Regions from separate parts of the Photorhabdus heterorhabditis genome, predicted to be linked through region 2. Evidence: predicted binding sites of a transcription regulator. Region 2 holds the regulator's gene; each other region holds the start of a gene.
The links. The regulator Fur, encoded in region 2, represses iron uptake genes when iron is present. The targets are predictions, from matches to a motif close to ATAATAATGAGAACNACTATCAA.

Region 1 (10,809 bases), on a different contig from region 2:
AACCAGTGAGCCAATTGCAGATAATGTACGGATTGGACGTTGCTGTAACCGGTAAGAAGCAACATCTGCAAAAGTATAACGTCCAAGGTTTCTTAATCGCTCGGCAATCAGAAACAGAATAATGGGCCAGCCAATCAGGAAGCCTATAGAGTAAATCAGTCCATCGTAACCAGATGTATAGACTAGGGCGGAAATTCCAAGGAATGATGCTGCGGACATAAAATCACCTGCAATTGCCATTCCGTTTTGGAATCCAGTAATACGTCCGCCTGCGGTGTAATAATCGGTGCGGGAGCGTGTTCTTTTTGAAGCCCAGTAAGTGATATAGAGTGTGAAGCCAACGAACAGGATGAACATAATAATGGCTTGAATGTTGACCGGTTGCCTTTCTACGTTCCCAGAGATTGCGTTGGCCCAAGTGAGATTAGAAAATAGTAGTATGACTATCAGCAAAAATTTTTTCATTTTTTTACCTCACTGAGAATTTGTGAGGTAAGGGAATCAAACTCACTATTAGCTCTGATTACATATAGGCCGGTTAAGATGAATGAAATAACAATTAAGCCAATGCCAACTGGTATCCCACGGGTAATATGGGAGCCTGTGTAAAGGGGAGTACCTAGCCACTCGGGTGCAAATGCAATGATGAAAATAAAGCTGACATACAGAACCAATGTAATTATTGATAGCAACCATGCAAAACGGCCTCGTTTTTTAACTAATTCTTTGAAACGAGGGTTATTTTCAATCCCTTGGTAAATGGCGTCATTCATTAGAGTATATCCTCTTATATTTATTATATTAATTGATTACTGCCGCCTTGTGGCGGCATTGTCTGTCACGAAATACTCATTGTTTGTTTTTCTTCCAATAGTTTTTCTACTACTCCTGGATCTGCCAGTGTTGAAGTATCTCCCAAGTTACTAATATCGCCGGAGGCAATTTTGCGCAGGATGCGGCGCATAATTTTTCCTGAACGAGTTTTTGGTAAGGAATCTGTCCAGTGCAGGATATCTGGTGTAGCGATTGGGCCGATTTCTTTACGTACCCAATTACGGACTTCGGTATATAATTCTGGAGAAGGTTCCTCGCCGTGAATTAACGTGACGTAGGCATAAATTGCTTGCCCTTTGATGTTATGTGGGACACCTACGACAGCGGCTTCTGCAATTTTGGGATGAGAAACTAAAGCAGATTCAATTTCAGCAGTACCTAGACGATGACCAGAGATATTCAACACATCATCAACACGGCCAGTGATCCAATAATAGCCATCTTCATCACGGCGTGCGCCATCACCACTAAAGTACATGCCCTTAAAGGTGGAAAAATAGGTTTGTTCGAAACGATCATGATCGCCGAACAGTGAACGTGCTTGTCCTGGCCAGGAATCAGTAATAACCAGATTTCCTTCACAAGCACCTTCTAATGGCTCACCAAGATTGTCAACCAGTGCTGGTTGAACACCGAAAAAAGGTAAAGTTGCGGAACCTGCTTTTAGTTCGGTTGCTCCTGGTAGTGGCGTTATCATGAAGCCACCGGTTTCTGTCTGCCACCAGGTATCAACAATCGGGCATTTTTTATTACCAATTTTCTGGTAATACCATTCCCATGCTTCTGGGTTAATAGGTTCACCAACTGATCCCATAATACGTAGGGAAGTACGTTTCGTTCCTTCAATGGCTTTATCTCCCTCTGCCATCAGGGCACGAATCGCTGTTGGCGCTGTATACAGGATATTAACCTGATGTTTGTCAATAACCTGACTTAAACGGTTAGCTGAAGGATAGTTTGGTACACCTTCAAACATCAGAGTAATAGCACCACAGGAAAGTGGCCCATAGAGAAGATAACTATGCCCAGTAACCCAACCGACATCTGCTGTGCACCAATAGATTTCACCCGGATGATAGTCAAATACATATTTAAATGTTAGGGATGCATATACAAGGTAGCCCCCGGTCGTGTGCAACACGCCTTTAGGTTTACCTGTAGAGCCGGAGGTATAGAGAATAAATAGAGGGTCTTCTGCATTCATTTCTTCAACTGGACAGTCAGCACTAACGCCTGCTGTTAATTCGTGCCACCAAAGGTCTCGACCAGAATGCCAGTTACCAATATTTCCCGTGCGTTTGAAAACAATCACATTGGATACATTGACAACAGCTGTGTTACTTAATGCATCATCAACATTCTTTTTTAGAGGAATGGCACGTCCTGCTCTCAAACCCTCATCGGCGGTAATGACCAGTTTGGTATTTGAATCAATAATACGTCCAGATACTGCATCAGGAGAAAAACCTGCGAAAATAACAGAGTGGATAGCACCAATACGGGCACATGCCAACATAGCAACGGCAGCTTCTGGCACCATCGGCATATAAATAGCAACAACATCGCCTTTTTTAATACCTATATTTTTCAATGCATTAGAAAACTGGCATACATCATGATGTAGTTCACGATAGGTTACAGTTTTGGATTCTGTTGGATCATCGCCTTCCCAAATAATAGCGGTTTGATCTCCACGCTCTTTTAAATGACGATCGAGACAGTTTGCGCTTAGATTTAGTGTTCCATCTTCAAACCAGCGGATATTGATATGTCCGGGATCAAAAGAGGTATTCTTTACTTTGGTGTAGGGTTTAATCCAGTCAACGATTTTACCGTTTTCACCCCAGAACCTTTCGGGATCTTGCAGTGATAATTGGTAGTTTTGCTGATATTGTTGTTTATTCATCAGGGTATGTTCTGCAATGGTAGCAGGAATGGGATATTTCATTATTTGGGTCATATTATATTCTCCTTGCGAATGTTAATATTATGTCAAAACAAAGTTAACTAAAGTGTAAAGAGAATTTTTGTTTTTTTTTTGCGCGGAAGATCACGCAATAAAAAGAATATTTTTCACAATATTGTCATTTAGTGTGGCAGGTTTATTTAGGTTTAATCGCTAAGCAAAAATAGTAATTTAAAATCCTAATCCAATGATAATGTTAAATATAGATAAATTGGCTGATAAGTCACTGAAACACAGTTGCATGATAAAACCATAGTGAGACTATGGTTTTGATAATCATTTCCAATAATATTTAATTAACTATAATGATCATGTTGTTCACAGAGATGTGGACTTGGAATCATTCTTATATGACTGGAGTACATGATATGAGCTATTCATTACCTTCTCTTCCTTATTCTTATGACGCTCTGGAACCTCATTTTGATAAGCAGACGATGGAAATTCATCATACCAAGCATCATCAGACTTACGTTAATAATACCAATAGTGCTCTGGAGGCTTTCCCTGAGCTAGCAAAGCTTGATATTGATGATTTGATCCAGCAATTAGATAAGATACCAGCGGATAAACGTACTTTTGTACGTAACAATGCTGGTGGTCATTCTAACCACAGTCTGTTTTGGAAGGGACTGAAATTAGAAACAACGCTGAAAGGCCCATTGAAAGAAGCTATTGAACGTGATTTCGGTAGTGTTGATGTTTTTAAAGAAAAATTTGAGCAGGCGGCAGCTACCCGTTTTGGTTCTGGTTGGGCGTGGCTGGTACTGAAAGATGATGGTAAACTGGCGGTTGTTTCTACTGCTAATCAAGACAGCCCATTAATGGGTGAAGCTATTTCTGGTGCATCTGGCTATCCGATTATTGGTCTGGATGTTTGGGAACATGCTTATTACTTGCAGTATCAAAACCGTCGTCCTGACTACATCAAAGCGTTCTGGCATGTTGTTAACTGGGATGAAGCAGCAGACCGCTATCAGGCAAAAGTGAAATAACTTTCTAACCCATTTTCTCTTTTCTGCTATGCCGGCTGATATTACTGCCGGCATTTTTATTGGCTAAGGTATTGGTTTATGATGATGCCGGGCTGATTTCAATTTAAGGAAAGTGAATTATGCATTATCCGCAGGTATATACAGGCAAAATTGAAATATCAGAAAAACTGTCTGCCAGTGCAATTAACAAACGGATGGTTGATGGCCGCTTGCATCTGACTTGTCTCGGATTAGAAGGTGATGAACAGGCTGAAACTCGTTTCCACGGAGGCACTGATCGGGCGCTTTGTCATTATCCTCGAGAACACTATGATTTCTGGAAACGTCAATTTCCAGAGCAGGAAGATTTTTTTATTGCGCCGGAATTTGGTGAAAATATTTCTACAATTGGGCTGACTGAAGAAAATGTTTGTATAGGTGATATTTTCAGTTGGGGAGAGGCAATGATTCAGGTAACTCAGCCTCGTTCACCTTGTTATAAACTCAATTCTCATTCCGGTATCAGCAATTTTTCTGTCATTATGCAGGAGAGTGGCCGTTGTGGCTGGCTTTATAGAGTCATTGCTTCGGGAAATATCAGCCCGGATGAGCCTCTTGTTCTTGTTTCTCGTAATAGCGATGTTTCAGTTAAAGAAGCGATAGCTATTGCTTTTAATATGCCATTTGATGAAGAGCAGTATCGGCGTTTAATGAGCGCAGCCGCGCTTTCTGCCAGTTGGAGCTTTACTATGCAAAAAAGGGTAAGGTTTGGAAAGATTGAAGATTTTAATCGCAGGTTGTTTGGGAAATAATAAAATGTGCACGTGGTAAACGTGCACATTGATTGCTGACTTTTGGCATCTCGACTGTTACCACCAGATTTTCATCAATAAAAAAATTTGTACTGGCAGTTTTAAATACCTTTTCATCGAATTTTGTTACTACCAAATGGTTTAACTTTGTGATTTAGCGCTTTTTATTTATTTCACAGAGCCTGACTTGCTCAGGTTAGATCATGTGGACTATCGTTTTTCATGGTATTTAGAAGCAAGGGGGGAGGCTTGTCATGAAAAAACAGGGTAAAAGCTTTAATCAATAAAGATAAAAATAAGTGATTAATGATTTTTTTATCAGGGGTATATTCACATAACAGGTGTAAAATCGTTAATCGGGAAGTAAACATGTTCGTATTCTCTTAAATAATTCATTCGGTGTTTTCCCTCCCCGTATTTTTCGGGGCCGATTATTTAATCAGTTTACTACAAAGCGGAAATATGCCTATCGATATCGATAGGCTGATCGCCGGGATTAAGCTTTGATGAAGACTTATTTGCTGACCTCAGCGGCCAACAATGTGCCATTTGATGACGGTGAACAGGGGTGAATGAAACATCAGAGCATTATCTGAAAGTCTCATACACCAGATTTGGTAATAACTCTTTAGATTCTATAGGGATGTAACTTTATGAAAGTTAATAATTATAAGAAAAGCGCAATATCAATCGGAATCGCTTCATTTCTTATCGGCTTGTCTAATACCGCATGGAGTTGGGATAGGTTAGATAATGAACAAATCAAACCTAATACTACTTATAATGACGCTGATCTCACCTTAGATAACCAGACAAAAACACAAGGGATTAAGATTACAGGCGATACTATCTTCAGAATACAAGGGGATAGTCAGGCCACCGATACGGTGGTTGAAGACAACTCTCATATTCAGATGAGCCAATTTGGCTATAACAATACTCTGGGTAATCCCGTTATCCAGAACACGACTGTCAATGGTCGCGGAAGAATCGATATGGGTGCGGGTTCAGTCTCATTCGGGCAGTTATTTATTGGCAAAGATGCTGAATTATCCATTGATAATAATGACATGTATTTTACCAACGTTTCCGTTAACTCCCCGGTTCCCGCAGGAAATGTCTATATCGAAAACCTGACACTTGCTGGAGTTGCGGATATTGCCTCAGCATGGACGGGCGACGGTGAAGATGGGGATGCTCCACTACCTGAAAAACCTGGCCCTGTACTGGTGACTCGCATTGATAATCTGACAATGCAACTTGGTAGTAAATTAAAAATGGAAGCATATGCTTCCGGTGTGCAGTTTAACCGTCTCGAGTTAAAAAATCTCTCCGGCGAAGGTAATTTTTATCTGACTACCAGTCTGGCTGATGGCCTTAGCGACAAAATATATGTATCAGAACGTGCTTCCGGTAAGTTTGGTTTACAGGTAAATGATAGCGGTCGGGAAGTCGTTAATCCAAAAAACGTCCAGTTGGTCTATATCAACAGCGGTGATGCGCACTTTAATTTACTGAATAATGGCGGGATTGTCGAAGCAGGTGTCTGGCAATACAAACTGCATAACAAAACAGAGAACGGACATACTGAATGGTACCTGGTGGGCGGAAAACTAGGGGAATTGGCACCACAGGAGACGAATACGCCATCTGATACAAATACAGATACACTACTAGGAAACAATAGCGCACCTTTAACACCATCTGTTGTTCCACATCCTGTACTGAGTAACAGCGCATGTGCAGTCATTAACATGGCAACGGCTCCATGGTATATCCTCGAAACGGAAACCAGCACCCTGCGCCAAAGAATGGGCGATTTGCGCCGCAATGATGGAAGTATAGGAGTATGGACTCGTTATCTGAGTGATAATTCTCGCCTGAACGACAAACGTTACAGCGCGTTCCATTCAAATTTAAACGGTATGCAGCTCGGTGCAGATAAAAAAACAGAATTTAGTAACGGAACTTTATTGCTTGGCGTTTTTACATCTTACAGCAAGAGCAACATCAAATCAGACAATACAAATAATGGAAATATCCGAAGTTATGGTGGTGGGGTTTACACCACATGGTTCGATAATTCTGGTTTATACATGGACACTCTGTTGAAAGCGAACCACCTCAGCAATGAGGTACGTACAAACATGAACAGCGGTAACAGCGTCAAAGGAAATTATAGCCAGAATACGATCACCGCATCAACGGAGGCAGGATATTCCATCAAGTTAACGGATGCGTTCAGTCTGACACCTTACGGTAAAGTAGCTTATTCCCGTACAGGAAAGGCTGACTACTCACTGGATAATGGCATGGAAGCAAATGTCCATGCGGCCAACAGTTTACGGGGTGAGGTTGGTACGTTGCTGGAAAGTGAATTCAGTATTGCGGAACACAGCGTCAGACCTTACGCGAAAACCGCAGTATCCCGTGAGTTTATCAAGAATAATGAGATAGAAATCAACAACGTTTCATTCGACAGTAACTATTCTGGCAACGTCGGTAAGTATGGTCTCGGTGTAACTGCAGACGTGGGAGGTAACGCATCGGTTTATACTGAAGTTAACTATCAGAAAGGTAACAAGGTAGAAACTCCGATCTATGCAACAGCGGGATTCAGAGTCAGTTTTTAAAACAGGTGAATGCCAGGAGTTGTCTTCACCGGGATTCACATTAATCCTAACACCCGCTGTAAAAACGTCCTGATGCCTCTCAGGGCGTTTTTAACAAACAACAGGAGAGAACAAAGATTTTGAGTGCTCTGATCTGGAATTCCAATTACAGGCCAGACGGAATTTTCGGCGGTTTGAGCGTGGAACCTCTAAGAAGATACATCTTGTTTTTAAATGGGTTTATCGGCAGCTTGAAATGTGCACGTGGTAAACGTGCACATTTATCTCTATCAAGGGTGGGCTATAAAGCCAATAGCTTCATACACTTTATCTAGTGTAATTTGGGCACGGGCTTTTGCCTTGGCTGCACCTTCTGCCATGATTTTATTCAGTAGAGCCTCATCATTGCGGAAATGATAGAAACGCTCCTGTAATTCAGTCAACATACCGGAAACTGCATCAGCTACAGCACTTTTTAAATGACCATACATTTGGCCTTCAAATTCAGCTTCCAGTTCAGGAATGGTTTTACCAGTAACGCCTGCTAAGATATCCAATAAGTTAGAAACACCTGGTTTTTGTTCCAGATTGTAACGAACGCGAGGGGGTTCTTCCGAATCTGTAACTGCACGCTTGATCTTTTTAGCAGCTGATTTTGGATCTTCCAACAGGGCGATAACATTATTGCGGTTATCGTCTGACTTGGACATTTTCTTTTCTGGGTCTTGCAGAGCCATAACACGAGCGCCACCTGTTGGGATAAATGGCTCTGGTACAGTGAATATATCGCCATAGATAGCGTTAAATCGCTGAGCGATATCACGACTCAGTTCAAGGTGCTGTTTCTGATCAATACCTACCGGAACTTGGTTTGTTTGATATACCAAAATATCCGCAGCCATCAGTACTGGATAATCAAACAGACCTGCGTTAATGTTTTCGGCATGACGAGCTGATTTGTCTTTGAACTGAGTCATACGGCTGAGTTCACCGAAATAGGTATAGCAGTTCAGAACCCAGCTTAATTGAGCATGTTGTGGTACATGGGACTGAACAAAAATGGTGCTTTTCTTCGGATCAATACCACAAGCCAGGTAGAGTGCCAATGTATCCAGAGTGCGTTTTCTCAATTCTTTTGGGTCTTGGCGGACAGTGATTGCATGTTGGTCGACGATGCAATAGATGCAGTCATAATCATCCTGCATTTTAACCCACTGACGTAACGCCCCCATATAGTTACCGATGGTTAATTCACCGGAAGGTTGTGCGCCGCTGAATACAATAGGTTTTTGGGAGTTTGGTTTTTCAGATACAGTGGGTTCACTCATTTTATTATGCTTCCTGAAGTTTCAAAGATGGGAGTCCAATTGTGGATAGCAGATCCGAGAAATTCGTTAATAGGTAGTCTGGATTGCTTAATTCAATAGATTCACCGTAGTTATATCCATAGGTTAAACCAACACAAGGGCAACCTGCCGCTTGCGCCGCTAAAATATCATTACGAGAATCACCGACAAAGAGCAATTCTTCCTTACGTAGTCCGAATGTGCCCATTGTTAGATAAATAGGTGCTGGGTGTGGCTTTTTCTCTTTAACATCGTCACCACCTAGTACCAATGAAAAATATTCACTGATGCCTAAAGAGGCCAGCAGAGGGGCAATAAAAGCGGTGGGTTTATTGGTGATGATACCCATTGGCAGGTTGTGTTTTGCCAATTCTTTTAATGTGGTTTTGACTGCCGGGAACAACTGACTACCTGTTGTTACGGTTGTTTCATAGAAATGGTCAAACAGCTCACGGGTTTCTTTATGCAATTGTGCAGTCAAGTTGACTTTAGCCCATGTCAGTGCACGTTCGACCATAATGTCTGCACCGTTACCGATCCAAACAGCAACTCGCTCTTTTCCCGCTGTGGGAAAACCTTTAGCTAACAGTGCCTGATCCAGTGCATCGGCTAGACCACCGGCGCTGTCTACTAATGTACCATCTAGATCAAAGGCGATAGCACGGATACCTTTTAATACCTTATTTGCCATGAGATACCTTTGACAATTCACTACGCATATTATCAATTACTGTTTTGTAATCTGGCTGACTGAAGATGGCTGAGCCAGCAACGAACATATCTGCACCAGCGGTTGCTGCCGCTGCAATATTGCTAGCCTTAATACCACCGTCTACTTCAAGACGAATGTCATAACCGCTTTTATCGATGATTTTACGAACCTGACGTAGCTTATCCAGTGTTCCAGGAATGAAAGATTGGCCACCAAAACCAGGATTTACCGACATCAACAGAATAATATCTAGTTTATCCAGGATATAATCAAGATAACTTAATGGAGTTGCAGGATTGAATACCAGACCTGCTTTACAGCCATGTTCTTTGATAAGTTGTAGACTACGGTCAATATGCTCACTAGTTTCTGGGTGGAAGGTAATGTAAGTGGCTCCTGCCTTGGCGAAATCAGGGATAATGCGATCAACCGGTTTTACCATCAGATGAACATCAATTGGTGCAGTAATGCCATAATTTCGTAGAGCCTGGCAGACCATAGGCCCGATAGTCAGGTTAGGAACATAATGATTATCCATGACATCAAAGTGAACGACGTCAGCACCTGCTGCCAGTACCTTAGCGGTATCTTCACCCAACCGCGCAAAATCCGCAGATAAAATGGATGGGGCAATTAGAAAATCTTTCATTATCTTCTCCAAATCGTTTCTATCATCCCTTAATTGCAAGGCAAAAAGGGGGTGGATAACAGTCAGCGATATAATGCTAAAAGTTCGTCTACTTTACTGCGAGCAAGAATATTCCTGCTGATAGTACGACGTGCTTTGACAATATGAAGTGAAGCCTGGTAGTACCATTCTCGGGTCATTGGCGTATCGTGGTTGGATATCAAAACAGGAATCGCACGTTCTGATGATAACTTAAATGCAATATGCGCCAGATTTTCCTGATCAGTAATGTTAAAGCTGTTGGTGTGATACGCCGTAAAGTTTGCGGTTGCTGATAAAGGAGCATAAGGAGGGTCGCAATAGATAACTGAACCTTTCCGTGCTTTATTCAAGGTGTATTGATAGTGCTCACAGATAAAAGTCGCATTTTGGGCTTTTTCAGCAAACCAATATAATTCATCTTCAGGAAAGTAGGGTTTTTTATAACGACCAAATGGTACGTTAAACTTACCATGAGAATTATAACGGCAGAGGCCGTTGTAACAATGGCGATTGAGATAAAGGAATAACACGCTGCGGTGAAACGGGTCAGTGCTTTGGTTAAATTGTTCCCGTAACTGATAAAAATGTTCGGCTGTGTTGTATTCTTGGGTAAACAGAGGGCGCGTATGAACGATAAACTCATTAGCCCTTAATTTTACTGTGTTGTACAGATTAATCAGGTCACTGTTGATATCAGCGAGGATGTAAGAATCGTAGTCTGTGTTCAGAAAGACAGAACCTGCGCCAACAAATGGCTCTATCAGACAACTACCGGCTGGCAGATGACGTCTGATGTCATCTACCAACGGGTATTTTCCACCGGCCCATTTTAAGAAAGCGCGTTTTTTTTTCATGCTGTCAATTAATTACTCAATCATTCCAG
Region 2 (10,809 bases):
TAAAGGTGAGGTTTTCCTAACTCTGGTTGCGCCAGTCAGTGGTCAGCTAATTGATTTGAAAGAAGTTCCTGATGAAGCTTTTTCTAGCAAAATTGTCGGTGATGGAATTGCTATCAAGCCAACATCGAATATTGTGCTTGCACCAGTGTCTGGCACGATTGTGAAAATTTTCGATACCAATCATGCTTTCTGTATTGAAACTGAGGAAGGTGTGGAATTGATTGTCCATTTGGGTATTGATACGATTTCTCTAAATGGTAAAGGTTTTAAACGATTGGTGAATGAAGGCGCAATCGTGAAAGTTGGGGAGCCTGTACTGAATTTGGATCTTGATTATCTGAATGCTAATGCTAAATCTATGATTAGTCCGGTTATTGTCAGTAATATTGGTGATTATATCGGTGTTAATATTCTGGCAAAAGGTCCGGTAGAAGCTGGAAAGACAAAGTTGTTTGATATACTGAGATAAACAACAAATAGATTTTTAAGCGTTATTAAAAAACTTTCAATAAAGTGAATAATGGGGAGAGTTCCAATCTTCCCATTTTTCGTTTCAATTTTGCTCTGAATCGCGATTTTGCATGAACAAACGGTTGTTTCTCATCACTGCTTGTTGGATTATAGGCGGTTATGTGACGTGTTTTTGGCATTATTGAGGTAAAAACAATGAGTGAGGCAGATGCCCGCCCGACGAACTTTATTCGTCAGATTATTGACGAAGATTTGGCAATTGGTAAACATACATCCGTACATACCCGTTTCCCCCCTGAGCCAAATGGCTATCTGCATATTGGTCATGCGAAATCTATCTGTCTGAACTTTGGCATTGCAAAGGATTACCAGGGGCAGTGCAATTTGCGTTTTGACGATACCAACCCAGTTAAAGAAGATGTTGAGTATGTCGATTCTATTAAAAATGACGTTCAGTGGTTAGGTTTTGAGTGGAGTGGTGATATTCGTTACTCTTCCAATTATTTTGATACGTTGTATCAGTATGCGATTGAATTGATCAATAAAGGTCTGGCTTATGTTGATGAATTGAGTCCGGAAGATATCCGTGAATATCGTGGTACGTTGAAAGAGCCAGGTAAAAACAGCCCGTATCGTGACCGCAGTATTGAAGAAAATCTGGCTCTGTTTGAAAAAATGCGCGCCGGTGAGTTTGGCGAAGGCAAAGCTTGCTTACGTGCCAAAATTGACATGGCGTCACCCTTTATTGTGATGCGTGATCCGGTTCTGTATCGTATTAAATTTGCAGAGCATCATCAGTCCGGTAATAAATGGTGCATCTATCCGATGTATGATTTTACTCACTGTATTTCTGATGCGCTGGAAGGTATTACACATTCGCTGTGTACGCTGGAATTTCAGGATAACCGTCGCCTGTACGATTGGGTGCTGGATAATATCACAATTGATTGTCATCCGCGTCAGTATGAATTCTCGCGTCTGAATCTTGAATACACTGTTATGTCCAAGCGTAAATTGAATCTGCTGGTGACTGACAAGATTGTTGAAGGTTGGGATGACCCACGTATGCCAACTATCTCAGGATTGCGTCGTCGTGGTTATACGGCTTCTTCCATTCGTGAATTCTGCCGTCGTATCGGTGTCACCAAGCAGGACAATAATGTGGAAATGGCCGCATTGGAATCCTGTATTCGGGATGATCTGAATGAAAATGCACCTCGCGCTATGGCTGTTCTCGATCCAGTTAAATTGGTGATCGAAAATAGGCCAGAAGGAGGGCAGATTCTGAGTATGCCTAATCATCCGAATAAACCAGAGATGGGTAGCCGTGAAGTGCCATTTAGCAGTGAGATCTATATTGATCGGGCAGATTTCCGTGAAGAAGCGAATCGTCAATATAAGCGTTTGGTATTAGGTAAAGAAGTTCGTTTGCGTAATGCCTATATCATCAAAGCAGAACGTGTTGAAAAAGATGCCGACGGCAATATCACGACAATCTATTGCAGTTACGATGAGCAGACTTTGAATAAAGACCCGGCAGACGGACGTAAAGTGAAAGGTGTTATTCATTGGGTTAGTGCTACTCATGCTGTTCCTGCTGAATTCCGCTTGTATGATCGTCTGTTCAGTGTGCCAAACCCAGGCGCAGAAGATGATTTTCTGGCGGCTATTAACCCTGAATCGCTGGTAATTCGTCAGGGATTTGTGGAGCCAGGTTTAGCTGATGCCAGGTCAGAAGAGACTTATCAGTTTGAGCGTGAAGGTTATTTCTGTGCTGATAGCGGCCACTCTAGTGCAGAACATTTGGTATTTAACCGTACCGTTGGCCTGCGTGATACTTGGGCAAAAATTTCTCAGGATTAATTAGATTCTGGTGTATTTAAAAAGCGTGACAATTTAATTGTTACGCTTTTTTATTTTATAAATTTTATCTTATTCTTGATTTTATAGTTTATTATCCATCATTATAATAGATTAAATAAGTTGAAGTTAATGAATTTTTGCTAAAAAATTATCATTGATAAATAATTATTAATTTATTTTTGTTGGAAAGTATTTATATTGAAAAAGCTATTTTTTAATGTGGTTGTTATATTATTAAATTTTCCGTGTTGTATGATTTTTTATTTTAATATCAATTTCATATATAGTTTTAATTGTGTTTTTATTAATGTGTTCTTTGTCATGTTATGCAAAAAAAAACATTTTTTATTATTGATAATTCATGATGAGAAAAATAATCTGTATATATGTTTATTAAATAGTTTTAAGTTTTTTTCAGTTGGGATTTTATTTCACATTTTTTTGCATGATTGGTTTTATACCCAATAGATTTCAAATTGCAGCGCGGCGGCAAGGGAGCGAATCCCCGAGAGCATAGATAACTATGTGACCGGGGTGAGTGAGTGCAGCCAACAAAGCAGCAACTTGAAAGATGAAGGGTATAGTTAAAAAGGAATTAATTTTATGGTCAAGTATGGTGTCTAAATTGGATTACGCTATGCATGACAATCACATGGATATTTCCAGATTGTGATAGTGGTTTCAGCAATATTTTCCGAATGAAAGAGAGATTCAATTCAACATCATCATGCCATTTACTATCTTCTAATAGGGTCCCTTGTCGCTGCTTTAGCGTTTCTGGGCGGTGGCTTACCTTACACAACTTTTGCGTTTGAAAGAGGTAACAATGAAGAAATTTAAATTGCGTACACTAGCAGCATTAACTGCAACTGTTGGACTTATGGGGTCTGCATATGCCACGGATGCAGCGCAGCAGTTGGTTGATTCACTGAGTCAATTAAAAGTTAATTATAAGGTTATTGATAATCAGGCAGGAAGTCATGGTGTTAATTGTGCTGTACTGGGGGCAGATTGGGCCGCTTGTAACCGAGTAGATATTACTTTAACAAATGGTAATCAGGCGATTAACTCTTCTGACTGGGCGATTTATTTCCATAGTATTCGCCAGGTTCTGGACGTAGATAATGAGCAGTTCAAAATCACGCGCATCACTGGTGACTTACATAAACTGGAACCAACTGAGAAATTCACCGGTATTAAAGCTAATCAGCAGATAAAACTGCCTATTACTGGAGAATACTGGCAAATTTATAGCACTGATTTTCTGCCCCGTTGGTATGCAACGTCAGGTGATGCAAAACCTAAAGTACTTGTTAATACGGATACGGAAGATTTGAGAGAATTTTTATCTGCTTTCACTGGTGATCAGTGGAAACGTATAAAAACAGATAACAATATTCTGATGACCCCTGAGAATCGTTATGCCAAGAATTTACAGGTCCAAAAAATAGGATCAGAAAATCTGCGTGGGCAAATTATTCCGACACCAAGAGAGATTCAAATTTATGCACAGGATGCCGATTTATCGAGAGGTGTCAGGCTGGAACTAGGTGGTTTGAATGACGAGGCGGTTATTCTTGTCAGAAAACGTTTTACTGATCAGGGAATTAAATTAGAGAATGGTGGCTATCTGGTTGCGACGCAGATTGTTTCTTCAGATTTTACTGACGATTGGAAGGTTAAAGGTGCTTACCGACTGAATGTTACCCAGAATGGCGCCCAGATTGTTGCTTTTGACCAATCTGGTGTGTTTTACGGTCTTCAGTCTTTGTTGTCATTGATTCCTACTGATGATAGCAGGAAGATTGCGACTCTGACGGTAAAAGATGCTCCACGTTTTGAGTATCGTGGTGCTCTCTTGGATGTGGGACGTAATTTCCACAGTAAGCAGGCTGTTTTGCGTTTACTTGACCAAATGGCAAGTTACAAGCTGAATAAATTCCATTTCCATCTGTCTGATGATGAAGGCTGGCGTCTTGAAATCCCAGGATTGCCAGAGTTGACAGAAGTGGGTAGTCAGCGTTGTCATGATTTGAGTGAAACCAAATGCTTGTTACCACAACTGGGTTCTGGCCCTGATAACAACAACATGGGTAGCGGATTCTTCAGTCGTCAGGACTACATTGATATTCTGAAATATGCCAAAGCCCGTTATATTGAAGTTATTCCTGAAATTGATATGCCGGCTCATGCCCGTGCCGCAGTGGTTTCTATGGAAGCTCGCTATAACAAGTTGATGGCTCAGGGGAATGTAAAAGGGGCGAATGAATATCGCTTGCTGGACCCAACTGATACGACCCGGGCAACATCCGTTCAACTCTATGATCGTCGTAGTTATTTAAACCCATGTATGGATTCTTCAAAACGATTTGTTGAGAAAATCATTAGTGAAGTTGCTGCTATGCATAGAACAGCTGGCTTACCATTGGAAACCTGGCATTTCGGCGGTGATGAAGCGAAGAATATCCGTTTGGGAGATGGTTTTCAGGATAAAAATGGTCCTATAGAACCGGGTAAAGGTATCATCGATAAGAGTATAGAAGATAAGCCATGGGCTAAATCTCAAGTTTGCCAGAAGATGGTAGAACAAGGCATTGTGAAAGATGTTGAGCATCTTGCTAGTTATTTCGCAATTGAAGTAAGTAAGATTGTGAATGCCAATGGTATCGACAGGATGCAGGCGTGGCAGGATGGATTAAAGCATGCTACTAGCGTTAAAGATTTTGCAACCAAACGCGTTGGTGTAAATTTCTGGGATGCTCTCTACTGGGGTGGTTTTGATTCAATCAATGATTGGGCGAATAAAGGATATGAAGTGATCGTATCCAACCCAGATTATGTCTATTTGGATATGCCATATGAAGTGCATCCGCAGGAGCGGGGATATTATTGGGCCACCCGTTTTAATGATGAAGCCAAGATTTTTAGTTTTGCGCCAAATAATATGCCGCAAAATGCTGAAACTTCCGTTGACCGTGATGGTAATGTCTTTAGTGCGAAAAGTGATAAACCATGGCCGGGCGCTTATGGGCTTTCAGGTCAGGGATGGAGTGAAACAGTCCGAACTGATGAGCAGATGGAATATATGCTTTTTCCGCGTTTGTTACCGCTGGCAGAGCGGGCGTGGCACCGTGCTGGTTGGGAACAAGATTATGTTCCAGGCAAGGAATATAAGAAAGGTGAAACATATAGAGTCGATATTGATGCACTTAACCGTGACTGGACACGGTTCGCTAACCTGATAGGGCAACGCGAACTTGTCAAACTGGATAGAGCAGGTATTGCTTACCGCTTACCGGTTCCAGGGGCCAAAGTAAAATACGGTGTTCTGAGGGCCAATATTGCTCTGCCGGGGCTGGTAATCCAGTATTCAACTGATGGCGGTAATAGTTGGAAAATTTATGACAATCATAAACGCCCGAAGGTGAAAGGTGATGTGTTAATCCGTTCTGTTAGCCCAGATGGTAAACGTTACAGCCGGATTGATAATGTAAAGGCATGATTATGTGATATCAAGTAAGAAGGGAACCCTGATGGGTTCCTTTCTATGATAAAAGTTAGCGGATCAGGAGTGAATTACTTCTCGTCATGTGCACTACTATCTTCGCGGCAATTACCAGCAGAACAGTGACCATATAGGTAAAGGCTGTGGTTTGAGAGTTTAATCCCATAACGTTCAGCAATATTCTTCTGGCGTTTTTCGATATATTTGTCACTGAATTCAATGACTCTACCACAATCCAAGCAGATTAAATGGTCGTGATGATGTTGTTGAGTGAGTTCAAAAACCGATTTGCCACCTTCGAAATTATGACGGGTGACAATCCCGGCGTCATCAAACTGATTCAACACGCGATAGACAGTAGCAAGGCCAATCTCTTCACTGTTATCAATCAGTTTCTTGTAGAGATCTTCCGCACTGACGTGGTGGTATTCAGGATCTTGTAATACTTCCAGTATTTTCAGACGAGGAAGTGTTACTTTAAGTCCAGCATCTTTTAATGCCTTATTGTTGTCGGTCATGCGGATTCAGTCCTGTTACTCAGTAAAGTGAAAGTAGCGATACTTCAAAAAGTACCAGTTAGTTATCAGATTATGATTATAGGCATGGCTAATGAAAATGAAAACCACGTTAACCATAACTATCATTACACATTTTGCCAGAATAATCATTTGTAAAACGCTGGAATAGCTTTACCGTCTATACCCTTCATCTTTCAAGATGCTGCTTTGTTGGATGCGTTCACTTGCCGCCGCCCTGCAACTTGAAATCTATTGGGTCTATTCTATTCGGTCATTTTATTTGCCATTCTTCATCATAAAAAGCGAATCTGGGCAGTGTTGTGTTCTGGCAAAAGCGATAGCTTTTGATAGAACTGCACGCGGCTCGCAGGGTGAGAAAAGCAATGTGCCCCAATACGCGTGTACACTCCAAATTTTGCACGCTGTCCGTGTTCACCATTGATAAGAATGGTTAGCACCAATAAACGCCTACTGAGGTAGGCGATTATTCTCCAAGAATTTCTGACAAACTCATCTCTTCACGGATCTGTTTGGTCCAGGAATTGACTCGTTCGTCTGTTAACTCTGGTTGGCGGTCTTCATCGATAGCAAGTCCGATGAAGTGGTTATCATCAGCCAGACCTTTTGATTCCTCGAAGTGATAACCTTCGGTTGGCCAGTGACCGACGATGATGGCTCCGCGAGGTTCAATAATGTCACGGATAGTTCCCATGGCATCACAGAAATACTCTGCGTAATCCTCTTGATCACCACAACCAAAAAGGGCGACCAATTTCCCGTCAAAATTGATCTCTTCCAGAGTCGGGAAGAAATCATCCCAGTCACACTGTGCTTCACCGTAGTACCAGGTAGGGATGCCTAGCAGCAGAATATCGAACTGTTCGATATCTTCTTTGCTGCTTTTGGCAATATCATGGACTTCAGCAACGTCAGAACCCAGAATTTTCTGGATCTTTTTGGCAATATTTTCTGTATTGCCAGTATCGCTGCCAAAGAATATACCTATAATTGCCATGAAATGATATAACCTCTTGTTTTATCTGTGTATTTCTGTTTGAGATATACGTATATAAAATGTCGAAATCAGCAGAAAGTTTCTGATTGCATTAATAAAAAAATAAAGCCCTATTTTGACCAAACAGCAAGGACAATTCTGTCAAATTTGTGTGGTGCTGTGCTTTCAATACTATGATGCAGTGATGTCACTTTCTGCTAGCTGGGCTAGCAGAATTTGCTCAATGAGTTCACTGCGGCTGATATTGCGTTGTTGTGCAAGAAAGTTCAGTGCATCTACTGCGTCAGCATTTATTTTCAGCTCCACACGACGCAAGCCTCGTACCTTATCACGGCGAAGCTGATTACGTTTATTGACTTTAAGCTGTTCATCCCTGGAAAGTGGGTTGGTTTTTGGGCGCCCCGGTCTGCGTTCATTTGCGAACAAATCCAGAGTGGTGCGGTCCATTTGTTCTTTTGCCATAAATTCAATTAATAAAGGGCGTATACCATAAAATATAGCACGCCATGATACCCCAGCTTCCAATGTATCGCTACTGCCTGACAAAGATAAAAAGCAGTGTAATTGTTTATCTGCAAAAGATTGTCAATGAGTACCCGCTTTAGCGGTACTGGTATTTTCTACGGTATTCTATCGGTGTTAACCCATTAAGTTTCTTAAATAACTCTCTAAAATAGCGAGTATCTTCATAGCCAACTTCATGACTAATCTCTTCTATGGTTTTATTTGATTTTTCTAACCGGCATTTCGCCAGAGATAACCGGATTTGCTGGATATATTGAATCGGTGTCTGGCCGGTCGCGGTTTTAAAACGTCGCTTCATTTGCCTTTCGCACAGGTGAATTTTGTTTGCTAAATCGCCAACAGATAATATGTCTGATGGGGAGGAATGCATCCAATCCTGTAGCTTGTGGATTAGCGTGTCTGAATGTTGGCGGTAGGGTACAAAACTTGCCAGAGTATGTGGAGGAGCGCCTTCCATATCACCAAATATTAGTTGGCTACAGGTTTCTCTGGTATTTTGACCATATATCTGCTCGACAATGTGCATCATTACATCATTGTATTCATAGGTACCGGAAGTACAGAAAATATTGTTATCGCTGGTGACTTTTATTTCCGAATGTAACTGCACTTGCGGAAACATATCCTTAAATAAGTTGGTAAGCAGCCAGTGTGTGGTGGCTTTGCGATTATTGAGCAAATTAGCTTTAGCCAGGACAAAGGAGCCAGAGCAAATAGAAACAATAGGAATATTTTTTTCTTCCATCATTTGAAGCCAATCTAAGGTTTCCTGGGTACAAGAATCCAAGTTGTTGTAGGGGATTCCAATTGAACCAACGAGCACAATATCTGTTTGTTTAATTTCTCCGATAAGTTTATTGGGTTTTAACCGTACTCCTCCCAGCCCAACAGCATCTTGATTATCCGGTGTGACGATATTTATTTCTGGCTCTGGTGCTCCGGCTAAATGAGCGGCAGTGGTTAGGATTTCTATCGGGCCGGTAATAGAAGTCAGAGATCCTCCTGAAAATACTAAAGCGCTTAAAGAAACTGGATTCCTGTCCATAAGAATTCTCCAACTTAAAAATTAAGAGGTATAAAGGTATTTGATTTACCTAATATATTAATAACTGACTGTTACAATTTAAATAATTTAGTTACATTCTATTGTTTTTTGAAACAAATAGTATAGAAATAGATACAGTTTGGGCCAAAATTCATCTATACCCGTCATCTTTCAAGTTGCTTCTTTGTTGGCTGCACTCACTCACCCCGGTCACATAGTTATCTATGCTCTCGGGGATTCGTTCCCTTGCCGCCGCGATGCATCTTGAAATCCATAGGGTATATTTCTTGTTGGAAATTAAGCTGGATTGTTACAACTTAGCTTTTGCCAACTTGCTGATTCCATAAATGAGCGTATAAACCTCCTTGCTGAAGCAGTTGGTCATGTGAAGCAAATTCGACGATTTGTCCCTGATCTAACACACAAATTTTATCGGCATGGCGAATGGTATTGAGTCTGTGAGCTATGCTAATGACTGTTCTATTGCGGCATATTTCATCCATATTTGCCATGATTGCCGCTTCGGATTCATAGTCTAGTGCGGAGGTAGCTTCATCGAGGATCAGAATAGTTGGGTTGACGAGAAGTGCCCTTGCCAATGCGATTCTCTGTCTTTGACCGCCAGAGAGATTTGAACCCTTTTCTCCGACTGGATGTGCAAAACCGTGAGGAAGAGATTGAATAAATTCAATAGCACCGGATAACTCAGCTGCTCGATAGACTTCTTCATCGGTTGCGTTGGGTTTACATAGCCGGATGTTATCGGTGATGCTACCGGAAAACAAAATACTTTCCTGGAGTACAACACTCATATTGCGGCGTAAAGAGACGGGATCAGCAATGGCTAAATCCATACCATCGACCAGAACTTGCCCATGTTGAGGTACATAGAGTCTTTGTAACAAACGGGTAAGAGTACTTTTACCTGAACCAGATGGCCCTGTTATACCAATAAATTCGCCGGATTTTATGGATAACGAAAGGTTTGCCAGCACTTCCGGCGTGTCATCATGATAGCGGAAACGGATATTTCTGAATTCAATCTGGCCTTCCAGCTCAGGTACGGAAGCCAGCCCCTGTTTACTGTTTTCCATCGGCTCATCAAGAATATCACCCACACGTTTCAGGGCGATTAATGTATGTTGAAAATCCTGCCAAACTTGTGCGAGCCGGAGGATAGGTTGGGTGACATGTCCGGCAAGCATATTAAAAGCAATGAGCTGCCCAGGGGTCAGTTCACCACGTAAGACTTCGGTTACTCCCCACCATAAGAGGATGGCTGCGGTAAATTTTTGGACAAAATCGATTCCCTGTCCGGCGATTAGACCACTTTTCTGTGCTGCGAAGCTTTTCGTTAACTGTTGGCTGAGAATGCGTTGCCACTGATGTAAAAAACGGTTTTCAGTGGCGGTTGTTTTAATGGTTTCAATCCCTGTGACGGCTTCAGTCAGAAAACTTGTTGCATTGGCATCACTTTCATATTCTGCTTCTACCTTGCGACGAATAACCGGTCCGGCAATTATCCAGAGTACGAAATAAACGAAGAGTGAACCAATGACAATCCAGGTCAGTATCCAGGCATAATAAAACATAATGCCAATAAACATGATGACAAAGATGAGATCCAGTAACAGCATCAAAGTAGAACCGGTCAAGAACTGGCGGATTTGTGACATTTCTCTGACTCTGGCAATGATCTGCCCTGTTTGTCGTTGTTTAAAATATTGCAACGGTAAACCTGTCAGATGACGATATAATCTCCCGGATAGTTCAGAATTTATCTGGCTTGCCATATGCCCAAAGACAGTATTGCGCATAAAGCTATATAAAGGTTCTGCAAGGGCAATGGCGAGCATAGCCATACCTA
Region 3 (10,809 bases), on a different contig from region 2:
GGTCATGCAGTATTATCGCAATTTCCTATTAAAGTAACCTCACACACGCTCCCTTTTGTTGCAAGTGAAGATCGCGCAAAAGAAATAAAGCAACAAATAAACCAAATATATCAAGATACGCGTATAAGACCTTTAGTTTTCTATTCTATTATCTCTTCTGGAGTGAAAAATATTATTACCAGTAGTGAAGGATTTTGTCAGGATATTGTCCAAACACTAGTCGCTCCATTACAGAAAGAAACCGGATTGGAACCAAAACCTGAACTTAACCGCACCCATGGTCTGACGGAGCAGAATCTCAGCCAGTATGATGCACGCATAGCCGCTATTGATTATGCTCTGGCACATGATGATGGTATCTCTTTACGCAATCTTGACCAAGCGCAGGTTATTCTACTAGGCGTATCTCGCTGTGGAAAAACCCCTACCAGCCTCTATTTAGCCATGCAATTTGGTATCCAGGCGGCAAATTATCCTTTTACTGCGGACGATATGGATAATTTGCAACTACCTGCAACATTAAAACAATTTCAGCATAAGTTATTCGGTTTAACTATAAGCCCTGAACGACTGGCCGCTATTAGGGAAGAACGCCGAGAAAATAGCCGTTATGCATCATTAAGGCAATGTAGAATAGAAATTTCTGAAGTTGAAGCTTTATTCCGTAAGAATAAGATTAATTATCTTAATACCACCAATTATTCTGTTGAAGAAATCTCGACCAAAATAATTGACATAATGAAGCTAAAACGCCGAATGTTTTAAGAACATATCAATATGAATAATTGAAAAAAACTTATCATATGACTAACTATATTGTTTGTTCGATTTAGTCATTTTCGTTTATTGTAATTTCAATTATCCATATATACCCAATAGATTTCAATTTGCAGCGCGGCGGCAAATGAACGCATCCTCAGGAGCATAGATAACGATGTGACTGGGGTAAGTGAACGTAGCCAACAAAGCAGCAGCTTGAAAGATGAAAAGTATAAACGCTAGTGTGAAACAAACATTGAGAAAATATATGTCCAGAACAGATGGTTTAAGGACTCATCACGTCGATAGTCTGGTAACACCTCAAGCTCTTACGATTCAATTTTCTGTATCCGAAAAAATCGCCAATAATGTGACAACGTCACGAAAACGTATTGAAGCCATTTTATCGGGTAATGACCCACGGCTTATGGTTATCGTCGGTCCCTGTTCTATTCATGATATTGATGCTGCTTTAGATTATGCTCATCGACTGAATACATTACGTGAAAAATACCAGCATAGACTAGAAATTGTTATGCGTACTTATTTTGAGAAACCACGCACAGTCGTGGGCTGGAAAGGTCTTATTTCAGATCCAAACCTCGACGGCTCCTGTCAGGTTAATCGTGGTATTACCCTAGCCAGGAAATTATTGGTTGACGTCAATGAGTTGGGTTTACCCACTGCAACTGAATTTCTTGATATCGTGACCAGCCAATATATTGCTGATCTGATTAGCTGGGGAGCCATCGGTGCCAGAACAACTGAAAGTCAGATTCACCGGGAAATGGCATCAGCACTCTCCTGCCCGATTGGTTTTAAAAACGGAACTGATGGTAACACTCGTATCGCAATAGATGCCATCCGGGCAGCCAATGCCAGTCATACATTCTTATCACCGGATAAGCATGGTCAAATGACTATCTATCAAACCGAAGGCAATCCACACGGTCATATCATTATGCGTGGAGGTAAACAACCCAATTACAGTGCCGGAGATATTGCCTCAACTTGTGATCAACTACGTGAATTTGATTTACCAGAGCATTTAGTCGTCGATTTTAGCCATGGCAATTGTCAAAAAACACACAAACGCCAACTGGATGTAGCAAAAGAGGTAGGTCAACAGATCCAGAATGGCTCTACGGCGATTGTCGGTGTGATGGCTGAAAGCTTTCTGGTTGAAGGTTCTCAAAAAATCATTCCTGGACAACCACTGAATTATGGTCAATCTATCACAGATCCTTGCCTGAGCTGGAAAGATACAGAACAACTTATTGAAATTCTTGCCAAAGCAGTGAATTCTCGCTTCTGAATCTTTTCCTGAGTTAGCCTTTTTGATTTATAAAAGGCTAACTGACAATACATTAATAAATTGCATTAATATATTGATCCTGAACGTTAAAAATATTACTTGAAGTCATCCCCCCATATAACGATAATGATTCTCAATATGATAATAGTTGGTATTCTCTAATCGGATCTATGACTGAAAATTCCACTAATTTCGCCAAACTAAAACCGATAAACTAATATTAACTAAATATAAAGACAACCCAGCCAGCCCCCAGAACATGTATCAGGGCAGCTAGCTATATCCATAAATCACAAAATATTATTATAGGGATTCGTCTGATGTCTCAATCTGCGAAATCAACACTTAAATTATCAGTACTAAGCCTGGCAATTATCAGTAGTATTCCGACTGTTTATGCAGCAACAAAATCGCCCGATTCCGAAAGCGATAAATCATCCCACGATGTGATAACGGTTTATGCAACGGGTAATGAAAGGGATAGTTTCGAAGCACCCATGATGGTGACAGTGATAAATAATAAATCAGCACAAAGTCAGACAGCTGGTAATGCCAACGATCTCATCAGAAAAATACCCGGCATTAATATAGCTGGTACAAACCGTGCTAACGGACAAGATGTTAGCCTGCGTGGTTATGGCCCACAAGGCGTTTTGACATTGATTGATGGTATCCGTCAAGGTACAGATACCGGTCATATTAATGGTACGTTCCTGGACCCAGCATTAATTAAACAAGTCGAAGTTGTACGCGGTCCTTCAGCTCTGCTCTACGGCAGTGGTGCTTTAGGCGGTGTTATCGCTTATCAAACTGTAGATGCGGCAGATCTTCTGCAAACAGGTCAAGATCATGGATTCCGCGTTTTTGCCCGCGGTGCAACCGGTGACCATAGCATGGGTTTTGGCGGTGCAACTTTCGGCAAAACAGAATCTCTGGATGGCTTATTTGCATTCAGTACGCGTGATGCAGGTAATATCCGCCATAGCAATGGTTTGACGGCTGATAACGATGAATTTATCAGTAACCTAATAGCGAAAGGTAGTTGGAAAATTGATGAAAACCAGTCCCTAAGCAGCCAGTTACGCTATTACCGTAATGAAGCTAATCAACCTAAAAATCCACAAACGCTCATCGGGAAAAATGACCGGCCTAACTCGTGGGCTGACCGAACAACAGCTCAGCGTGATGCCCAACTCAGCTACCAGTTAAATCCATCAGAATATGACTGGTTAAATGCCAAGGCTGATCTTTATTATTCAGATGTCACGATTGATGTCCGCACTAAAGAAAAAGGGTTCGAAGGCCGCGAGCAGAAAACCTATGGCGTAAAACTGGAAAACCGCTCCCGCCTGTGGACAGACAGCCCATTAGCGCATCAATTTACTTACGGTGGTGAAACTTACCAACAGAAACAAACCCCTGGGGGCAACACAGATAGCTTCCCAGATGCCGATATCCGCTTTTATTCCGGTTGGGTACAAGATGAAATAACCTTACGCGACCTGCCAGTATCTATTATCGCCGGTACTCGCTACGACAATTATAAAGGAACCAATTCTAAATATAAGGATGTTAGCGCAGATAAATGGTCTTCCAAAGGTGCTATCAGTATCACACCAACTGATTGGTCAATGCTATTTACCTCTTACGCTCAGGCTTTCCGAGCGCCGACAATGAAAGAAATGTATAACGATTCTAGGCACTACCCAATGGGTCCAGGAATGAATAACGACTGGATACCTAACCCTAATCTCCGTCCAGAAAGTAACACAACATGGGAATCTGGTTTTGGACTACGTTTCGGTAACCTGTTAGCAGAAAATGATGAACTGAAATTCAAAGCCAGCTATTTTGATACCAAAGCTAAAGATTATATTAAGTTAGAGCTTATTAACCCGCTTAAGAAAAAATCAGGTGAGATAGTTAAATTACCATCAGGTGATCCAATATACCTGAACACAACATCTACTAATGTACCCAGTGCCAAAATCTGGGGTTGGGATATCTCTATGAACTATGAATCCAATCTATTCTCCTGGGAACTGGCTTACAACCGCACTGAAGGTAAAGATGAAAAGAGCGGTTATTCTCTTAATAACCTTAGCCCAGATACTATTACCAGCATATTGGATATCCCCATTGCACAGACCAGTTTTTCTGTAGGCTGGGTAAGTCAATTCACAAATCATACTGATTTCAAAGGCAAAGACGACAAAGGTAACGATCCCAAACAACAAGCCGGCTATGGGATTAATGACTTTTATGTCAGTTATCAAGGCGAAGGAATGTTAAAAGGTGTGACCACTACGGCAGTTCTAGGCAACGCCTTTGATAAAGAATACTACTCACCACAGGGAATACCGCAGGATGGCCGCAATGCCAAACTATTGGTCAGTTACCAGTGGTAATTTAATGCACTGTATTTTTAAGGAGTTAAACTGTGAATTCATCACTTTATGAGCGTTACCTACAAGCCAAAGCTGATAACAAAGCCAAATATGCCCGCGATCTGGCTGCTTATCTGAATGTCAGTGAAGGTGAGTTATTGCACAGCCGTGTTGGTGTAGATGCCAAACGTCTTGACATTGATGCCCCCACTTTGCTGGAGGAGCTGGCTGTTGTTGGCGAAACTAAAGCAATTACCCGCAATGATTTTGCCGTTCATGAACAAATTGGCCGGTATGAAAATACACGTTTCAGCAGCCATGCCGGGCTAATCCTAAATCCTCGTGAACTCGATTTACGGATATTTTTTAATCATTGGGGCAGTGTATTTTATCTGGTTGAACCAGCGAAAAATGGTATGCGCCACAGCATCCAGTTTTTTGATCATCAAGGTGATGCTCTACATAAAGTTTATGCCACAAGTAATACTGATATGGCAGCCTGGGAAGCACTGATCGAAAAATACCAGACAGAAGAAAACCCAGCTCTGGTTATCAAACCTGTAGAAGAAACTGGTCATTCAGTTATAACAAATGAACTGAAAACGCAGCTTGATGAAGAATGGCGTGCTATGACTGATGTTCATCAATTCTTCATTATGCTTAAACACCATAACTTGAGCCGTCAGCAAATTTTTAATGCCGTACAGGACGATCTGGCCTATAGAGTGGGAAATTCTGCCCTGAGTGAGATCATTAGTGCCGCTCATAGCGATCAAAACGAAATTATGATTTTTGTCGGCAACCGTGGTTGCGTACAGATCTTCACTGGCAAGCTGGAACGCCTGATGCCATATCAGGAAGAAAACTCAGATCAAAAATGGATTAATATCTTTAACCGCAATTTCACACTACATTTAATAGAGAGTGCTATTGCTGAGAGTTGGGTAACTCGCAAACCGACGACTGATGGTTTCATCACCAGCCTTGAATTATTTGATGCTAATGGCAATCAAATTGTTCAATTGTTTGGTCAGCGCACCGAAGGCACTCCTGAACAAACTAAGTGGCGTGAGCAAGTGGCTGCTCTGCCAAAATTACAACCAGTACAGGAAGAGCGTGTAGCATGAAACAATGGCTTCTAACATTTGTCCTTGTGGTATCGTTCAGTGCTTTTTCCACTGAGCGAATCGTTACTATTGGTGGCGATGTATCTGAAATTGTTTTTGCACTTGGTGAAGGTGAAAAAGTTGTCGCCAGAGACAGCACCAGCCTGAAACCAACAGAGTTGCTTTCTTTACCGGATATCGGCTACATGAGGATGCTTAATCCTGAGGGCATTCTTTCTATGCATCCGACACTGGTTCTGACCAGCGAGCTGGCAAAGCCTTCACTAGCTCTTAAGCAAATCCAAGATTCTGGCGTAGAAGTTATTCAGATAACCGGAAAAGCATCGTTAGAAGCCATTCCTGAAAAAATTAAGACCGTCGCCAAGGCGGTCAATCAAGATGAACGTGGTGAACAACTGATTCAGCAATATCAAAAAGAACTGGCAAAAATACCCACAACCAAATTATCAACCCGTATCCTATTTGTTATGAGTCACGGAGGAATCATGCCAATGGCTGCCGGGCAGAAAACCGCAGCTGATAAGATGATCCGTGCTATTGGCGCGACCAATGCCATGCAAGGCTTCAACAATTACCGCCCACTTTCTCAAGAAGGTGTTATTGCCAGCGCACCAAATTTATTACTGGTGACTGAGGATGGCATCAAGTCAATGGGCGGTTTAGATAAAATCTGGCAATTACCCGGATTGAAACACACCCCAGCAGGTCAGAAACAACAAGTTTTAATTGTAGATGATATGGGACTGCTTGGTTTTGGCCTCAAAACCCCCACCGTGATGAAACAGCTAAGACAGGCGGCGGAGAAAGCTCAATGAGCCGTATGAAATCTCCAGGATTGGGGGTGGCGCTTCTTTGTCTGTTACTATCTGGGTTAGCTATTGGCTCTGCCAATATGGGCGCATTATCACTATCTTTTAAGACATTGTGGGAAACGTCTATCAGCGATCCTCAGTGGCAAATCTGGCTAAACATCAGATTGCCAAGAGTATTATTAGCGATACTCGTTGGCTGTGCTTTAGCGGCTTCCGGTGCTGTGATGCAAGGACTATTTCGTAACCCATTAGCAGATCCTAGCTTACTCGGTATCAGCAGCGGTGCTGCATTGATGGTTGCCGTGGTCATTGTTCTGCCATTTAGCCTACCATCTGCAATTGCTGTATATGGGCATATTATTGCGGCCTTTATTGGTAGTATATTGATTTCACTACTGATTTTTTCACTGAATAAATATAGCTATGGAAATCTGGCTCGTTTATTGTTAGCCGGGATTGCTATCAATGCACTCTGTATGTCTGCTATTGGTGTCCTAAGCTATGTCAGTGACGATCAACAACTACGGCAATTCTCTTTATGGATGATGGGATCACTTAGCCAAATAGAATGGCCAACTCTGGCAATTGCTGCTTCTTTGATTATTCCAGCCACCATCCTCACTTTCAGTCAGGCACGTAAACTAAATCTACTGCAACTAGGAGATGAAGAAGCCCATTACCTTGGTATTAATGTCCAGCGCACCAAATTCCAGTTATTGCTACTCAGCGCTCTACTTATTGGTAGTGCCGTTGCATTAAGTGGTGTCATTGGGTTTATCGGGTTGGTTATCCCGCATCTGATCAGAATGCAGTTTGGGGGCGATCATAACTGGCTACTTCCCGGTGCTGCGTTGGGTGGAGCATCTCTTCTGCTTACCGCAGATACATTAGCAAGGACATTGGTTTCCCCGGCAGAAATGCCTGTTGGTCTAATCACTGGTTTAATCGGCGGTCCATATTTTTTATGGCTGATACTCAAACAGCCAGGGAGCCGCACATAATGGATACAATAAGGAATAATATTTTTCTGCAAGCGAAAAATCTCAGTTATTCGATTGGCAATCAGAAAATAATTGATAACGTTTCACTCTCTGTAAATAAAGGTGAGGTTGTCGCCATTATCGGGCCAAACGGAGCTGGGAAATCCACATTATTGCGGCTATTAACGGGATACATAAAGCCTGAATATGGGCAATGTTATTTGCATGGAATGCCTATCGAGCAATGGTCAGCTCAACAGTTAGCTCGAACCCGTGCTGTCATGCGTCAATATAATTCACTCTCCTTCCCCTTTAGTGTGGAAGAAGTTATTGCTATGGGACGCTCCCCTCATGGTATTCATCACAAACAAATAGCAATTGATACGGTTATTGAGCAAACAGATTGCCAGGAGTTACGCCACCGCGACTATCGGCAATTATCTGGTGGTGAACAGCAAAGAGTACAATTGGCCCGTGTACTTGCCCAACTCTGGCACCCAACACCAACAGAATGTTGCTTATTTCTTGATGAACCGACATCAGCTTTAGATCTCTACCACCAGCAGCATACGTTACGTCTGCTTTACCGGCTGACTCGGGAACAACCGATGGTCATGTGCTGTGTTCTACATGATCTAAATCTCGCCGCTCTCTACGCAGATAAAATATTTTTGCTACATAAAGGGGAGCTGGTCGCAGCAGGTACACCAGAAGATGTGCTGAGTGATAAGATTCTAAGGAAATGGTATCAAGCCGACCTGGGTATCACCCGCCATCCTGAAACCCAGCAGCCTCAGATTTATCTGAGGCAATAACGACGAAAGCTAACAGGCAAATTATTTCCGTAATTTGCCTGCCTTATTTTTCCACTTATTCTATTTACGAAGCTTTATTGCATCAGGTAGATACCAGAAAGTTGAAATCAGGCACAAGCAATAACCCAAAAGCTCACACCCTTCTTCAACCATATTTTTTGCAGTGCGATCAAAATGTTCCTGCATTAAACCTTGCCATAATTCCCCCATGCCAAACAGGCGGGAAAAAACTAACACACACAAAATACCCGCAGCCATCATGCCGTAACTTTGATGACGAGCAAAATGAGCAAGCCCCACTAACGTATCTTTACCTCTGCGAACAGCATAAAAAATACAAATCAACGCCAATGGAATGGCTATCCACGCCCAAGCACCATGAAATATTTCATCAAATATGGAGTCTAGTTCTCTTATCAACAAACAGGCAAAAAAACCAGATATCAAAATTAAGGCAGGACGTAATTTGCTATTCTTCCTTGCTTCCCGAAGAAATACAGCAGAAATAACAAACAGTATACTCTCCTGAGAAATTTCAGTTAATGAATTCTCCTTCACTGCATTCTGCAAATAGATAACATCGATAAAAAGTAAGCCTATTACTATGGACAAGATCAGAGCATACAGGATGAAAAATACCAATTTTTTAGCTAAAAAGGCCAAATCCGATTGCATTACAACCTCCTTTAAATTGAACGACGAGCGATGATACTAATTTAAATAAATTGATGGAGAGCATTTGATGCTACTTATTATTAAAATGAAGAAAATTTTTATAAATGATAATAATTATCAATTATAAATAGCATTTTTTGCCTATCGATATTTTCAAATTATTTTAAAATACACCAATTAATAACCTAAGTTATTATCATCATGAAAATAACTAACAAACTCTAATATTTTAGCAACTAGCCCACCTTAGTGGGAGGTGAAAATGTCAGAAATTGTCGTAAACGATATTATCAGGTGGCTTGAAACTCAGCTTCAGTGTAATGAAGGTATAAAAATAGATACCATTGCCGACAGAAGCGGTTATTCAAAGTGGCACCTGCAAAGAGTGTTTAAAGAGGTACAAGGCTGTACTTTAGGTGAATACGTTCGCAAACGGCGTTTACATGAGGCAGCAAGATCTCTGCGTGAAGGAAACCTACCGATCCTTGATATTGCCTTACAGTATGGTTTTAGTTCTCAGGCAACATTTACCCGAATCTTCAAAAAGCACTTTAATACCACACCTGCCAAATTCAGAGAGAATGGTAACCTACCTGAATTCAAGTACTTCTTAGGTTATGAGCGATAATCGATTTCCTAATAACTTTATTGGCAGTATTCTCTAATGGTCAATAGTTCATTGACCATTCTTCTCTTATACTATACCCCTCATCTTTCAAGTTGCTGCTTTGTTGGCTACGTTCACTTACCCCAGTCACATAGTTATCTATGCTCTTGAGGATGCATTCACTTGCCGCCGCGCTGCAATTTGAAATCTATTGGTATATCTGAACTAACGCCCCCAATAAGATATGAATAAGATGGTTAATATAATTTAAAAACAAAAACATTTTCATACAATTCACAACTATAATATATGGTGTTTTTATTCAATCAGTAGGATCGTTTTCACTATCAGCAGGCAGATAATAAACAATCAAAAATATTAAAACACTGTTCCTAAAGTTCAATGTATTTTCAGTTATTAAAGAAGTAAAAACCCTGAAGACTAAACATCAGGGTTTTTATTTAGAATTAATTCCAATTTACTATTTATCCCAATATACCTGTTATCTTTCAAGTTGCCTCTTTGTTGGCTGCACGGTCACATAGTTATCTATGCTCCCGGAGATTCGCTCCCTTACCGTCGCGATCCATCTTGAAATCTATTAGGTATAGACGTTATTTTTCAGAAAACCTGAACACTGTCCAAGTTTAAAATTGAAAATAAAATAACATAATGAGATAGATCTTTAATGCCTTTAACGCAAATAATAACGAATAATATTTTCTATAGGAATTCTTACTCCTGTAATATCTTACTATCATTCCTAATTTTTACCGCCCTTATCATCCTCCAGTTCCACCGCCAGTTCCGCCGCCAGTTCCCTTATCACTCTGAATTAATACACCATTGATATATCCATGTTTATTATATTCATATCCGGTAGTTCTAAGAGTAACCTTTTTGGAATTAAGGTGTGCAAGAAGCAAAGTTATTAGACTACCATTTCCTTGATAACCCCCGTCAGAGTTATCCAGTAGAAAATCCCGTGAAGTACCTTTGTCATCAATAATGACTACATGAACATTGTTTCTGGCTATTTCCGGAGCAATTTGAATGGAGGACACAGTTACATCAGAAATCGACACATTAGGGGCAACTATGTCATTAGAATTATTTTGATCAATCATAATATCTTATTCCTTATAAAATTAGGTTCATACCAAGTTACGAATATAGAAATTTATATTACACCAAAAAACTCAACTAATTTATCAACATCCATATTAAACCATCATAATCCATAAATTTATAAAAAATAAAAAAACTTTACAACTTTAAAAATAGTTTAGAACCATTAATTCGTCAATAAAATACCAAAGAAAATCAAACTAA

Region 1: the regulator Fur is predicted to act here: its motif matches at 3,070-3,092, upstream of sodA (superoxide dismutase [Mn]).
Region 3: the regulator Fur is predicted to act here: its motif matches at 2,195-2,217, upstream of AM629_RS03215 (TonB-dependent hemoglobin/transferrin/lactoferrin family receptor).

What each region holds. Positions count from the first base shown of each region.
Region 1 is NZ_LJCS01000025.1:3,435-14,243, forward strand. It holds gene actP (cation/acetate symporter ActP) at 1-465, opposite strand, end outside; gene AM629_RS10425 (DUF485 domain-containing protein) at 462-773, opposite strand; gene acs (acetate--CoA ligase) at 839-2,794, opposite strand; gene sodA (superoxide dismutase [Mn]) at 3,169-3,795, shown strand; gene yiiM (6-hydroxyaminopurine reductase) at 3,915-4,586, shown strand; gene AM629_RS10445 (autotransporter outer membrane beta-barrel domain-containing protein) at 5,240-7,219, shown strand; gene trpS (tryptophan--tRNA ligase) at 7,489-8,526, opposite strand; gene AM629_RS10455 (phosphoglycolate phosphatase) at 8,531-9,235, opposite strand; gene rpe (ribulose-phosphate 3-epimerase) at 9,225-9,905, opposite strand; gene dam (adenine-specific DNA-methyltransferase) at 9,968-10,780, opposite strand.
Region 2 is NZ_LJCS01000008.1:53,038-63,846, forward strand. It holds gene nagE (N-acetylglucosamine-specific PTS transporter subunit IIBC) at 1-469, shown strand, start outside; gene glnS (glutamine--tRNA ligase) at 667-2,334, shown strand; gene AM629_RS05085 (beta-N-acetylhexosaminidase) at 3,161-5,836, shown strand; gene fur (ferric iron uptake transcriptional regulator) at 5,911-6,357, opposite strand; gene fldA (flavodoxin FldA) at 6,842-7,372, opposite strand; gene ybfE (LexA regulated protein) at 7,544-7,834, opposite strand; gene AM629_RS05110 (GlxA family transcriptional regulator) at 7,974-8,942, opposite strand; gene AM629_RS05115 (type I secretion system permease/ATPase) at 9,260-10,809, opposite strand, start outside.
Region 3 is NZ_LJCS01000005.1:19,379-30,187, forward strand. It holds gene ppsR (posphoenolpyruvate synthetase regulatory kinase/phosphorylase PpsR) at 1-765, shown strand, start outside; gene AM629_RS03210 (3-deoxy-7-phosphoheptulonate synthase) at 1,028-2,074, shown strand; gene AM629_RS03215 (TonB-dependent hemoglobin/transferrin/lactoferrin family receptor) at 2,395-4,482, shown strand; gene AM629_RS03220 (hemin-degrading factor) at 4,515-5,588, shown strand; gene AM629_RS03225 (heme/hemin ABC transporter substrate-binding protein) at 5,585-6,403, shown strand; gene AM629_RS03230 (FecCD family ABC transporter permease) at 6,400-7,401, shown strand; gene AM629_RS03235 (heme ABC transporter ATP-binding protein) at 7,401-8,195, shown strand; gene AM629_RS03240 (hypothetical protein) at 8,256-8,870, opposite strand; gene AM629_RS03245 (helix-turn-helix domain-containing protein) at 9,133-9,498, shown strand; gene AM629_RS03250 (hypothetical protein) at 10,260-10,604, opposite strand.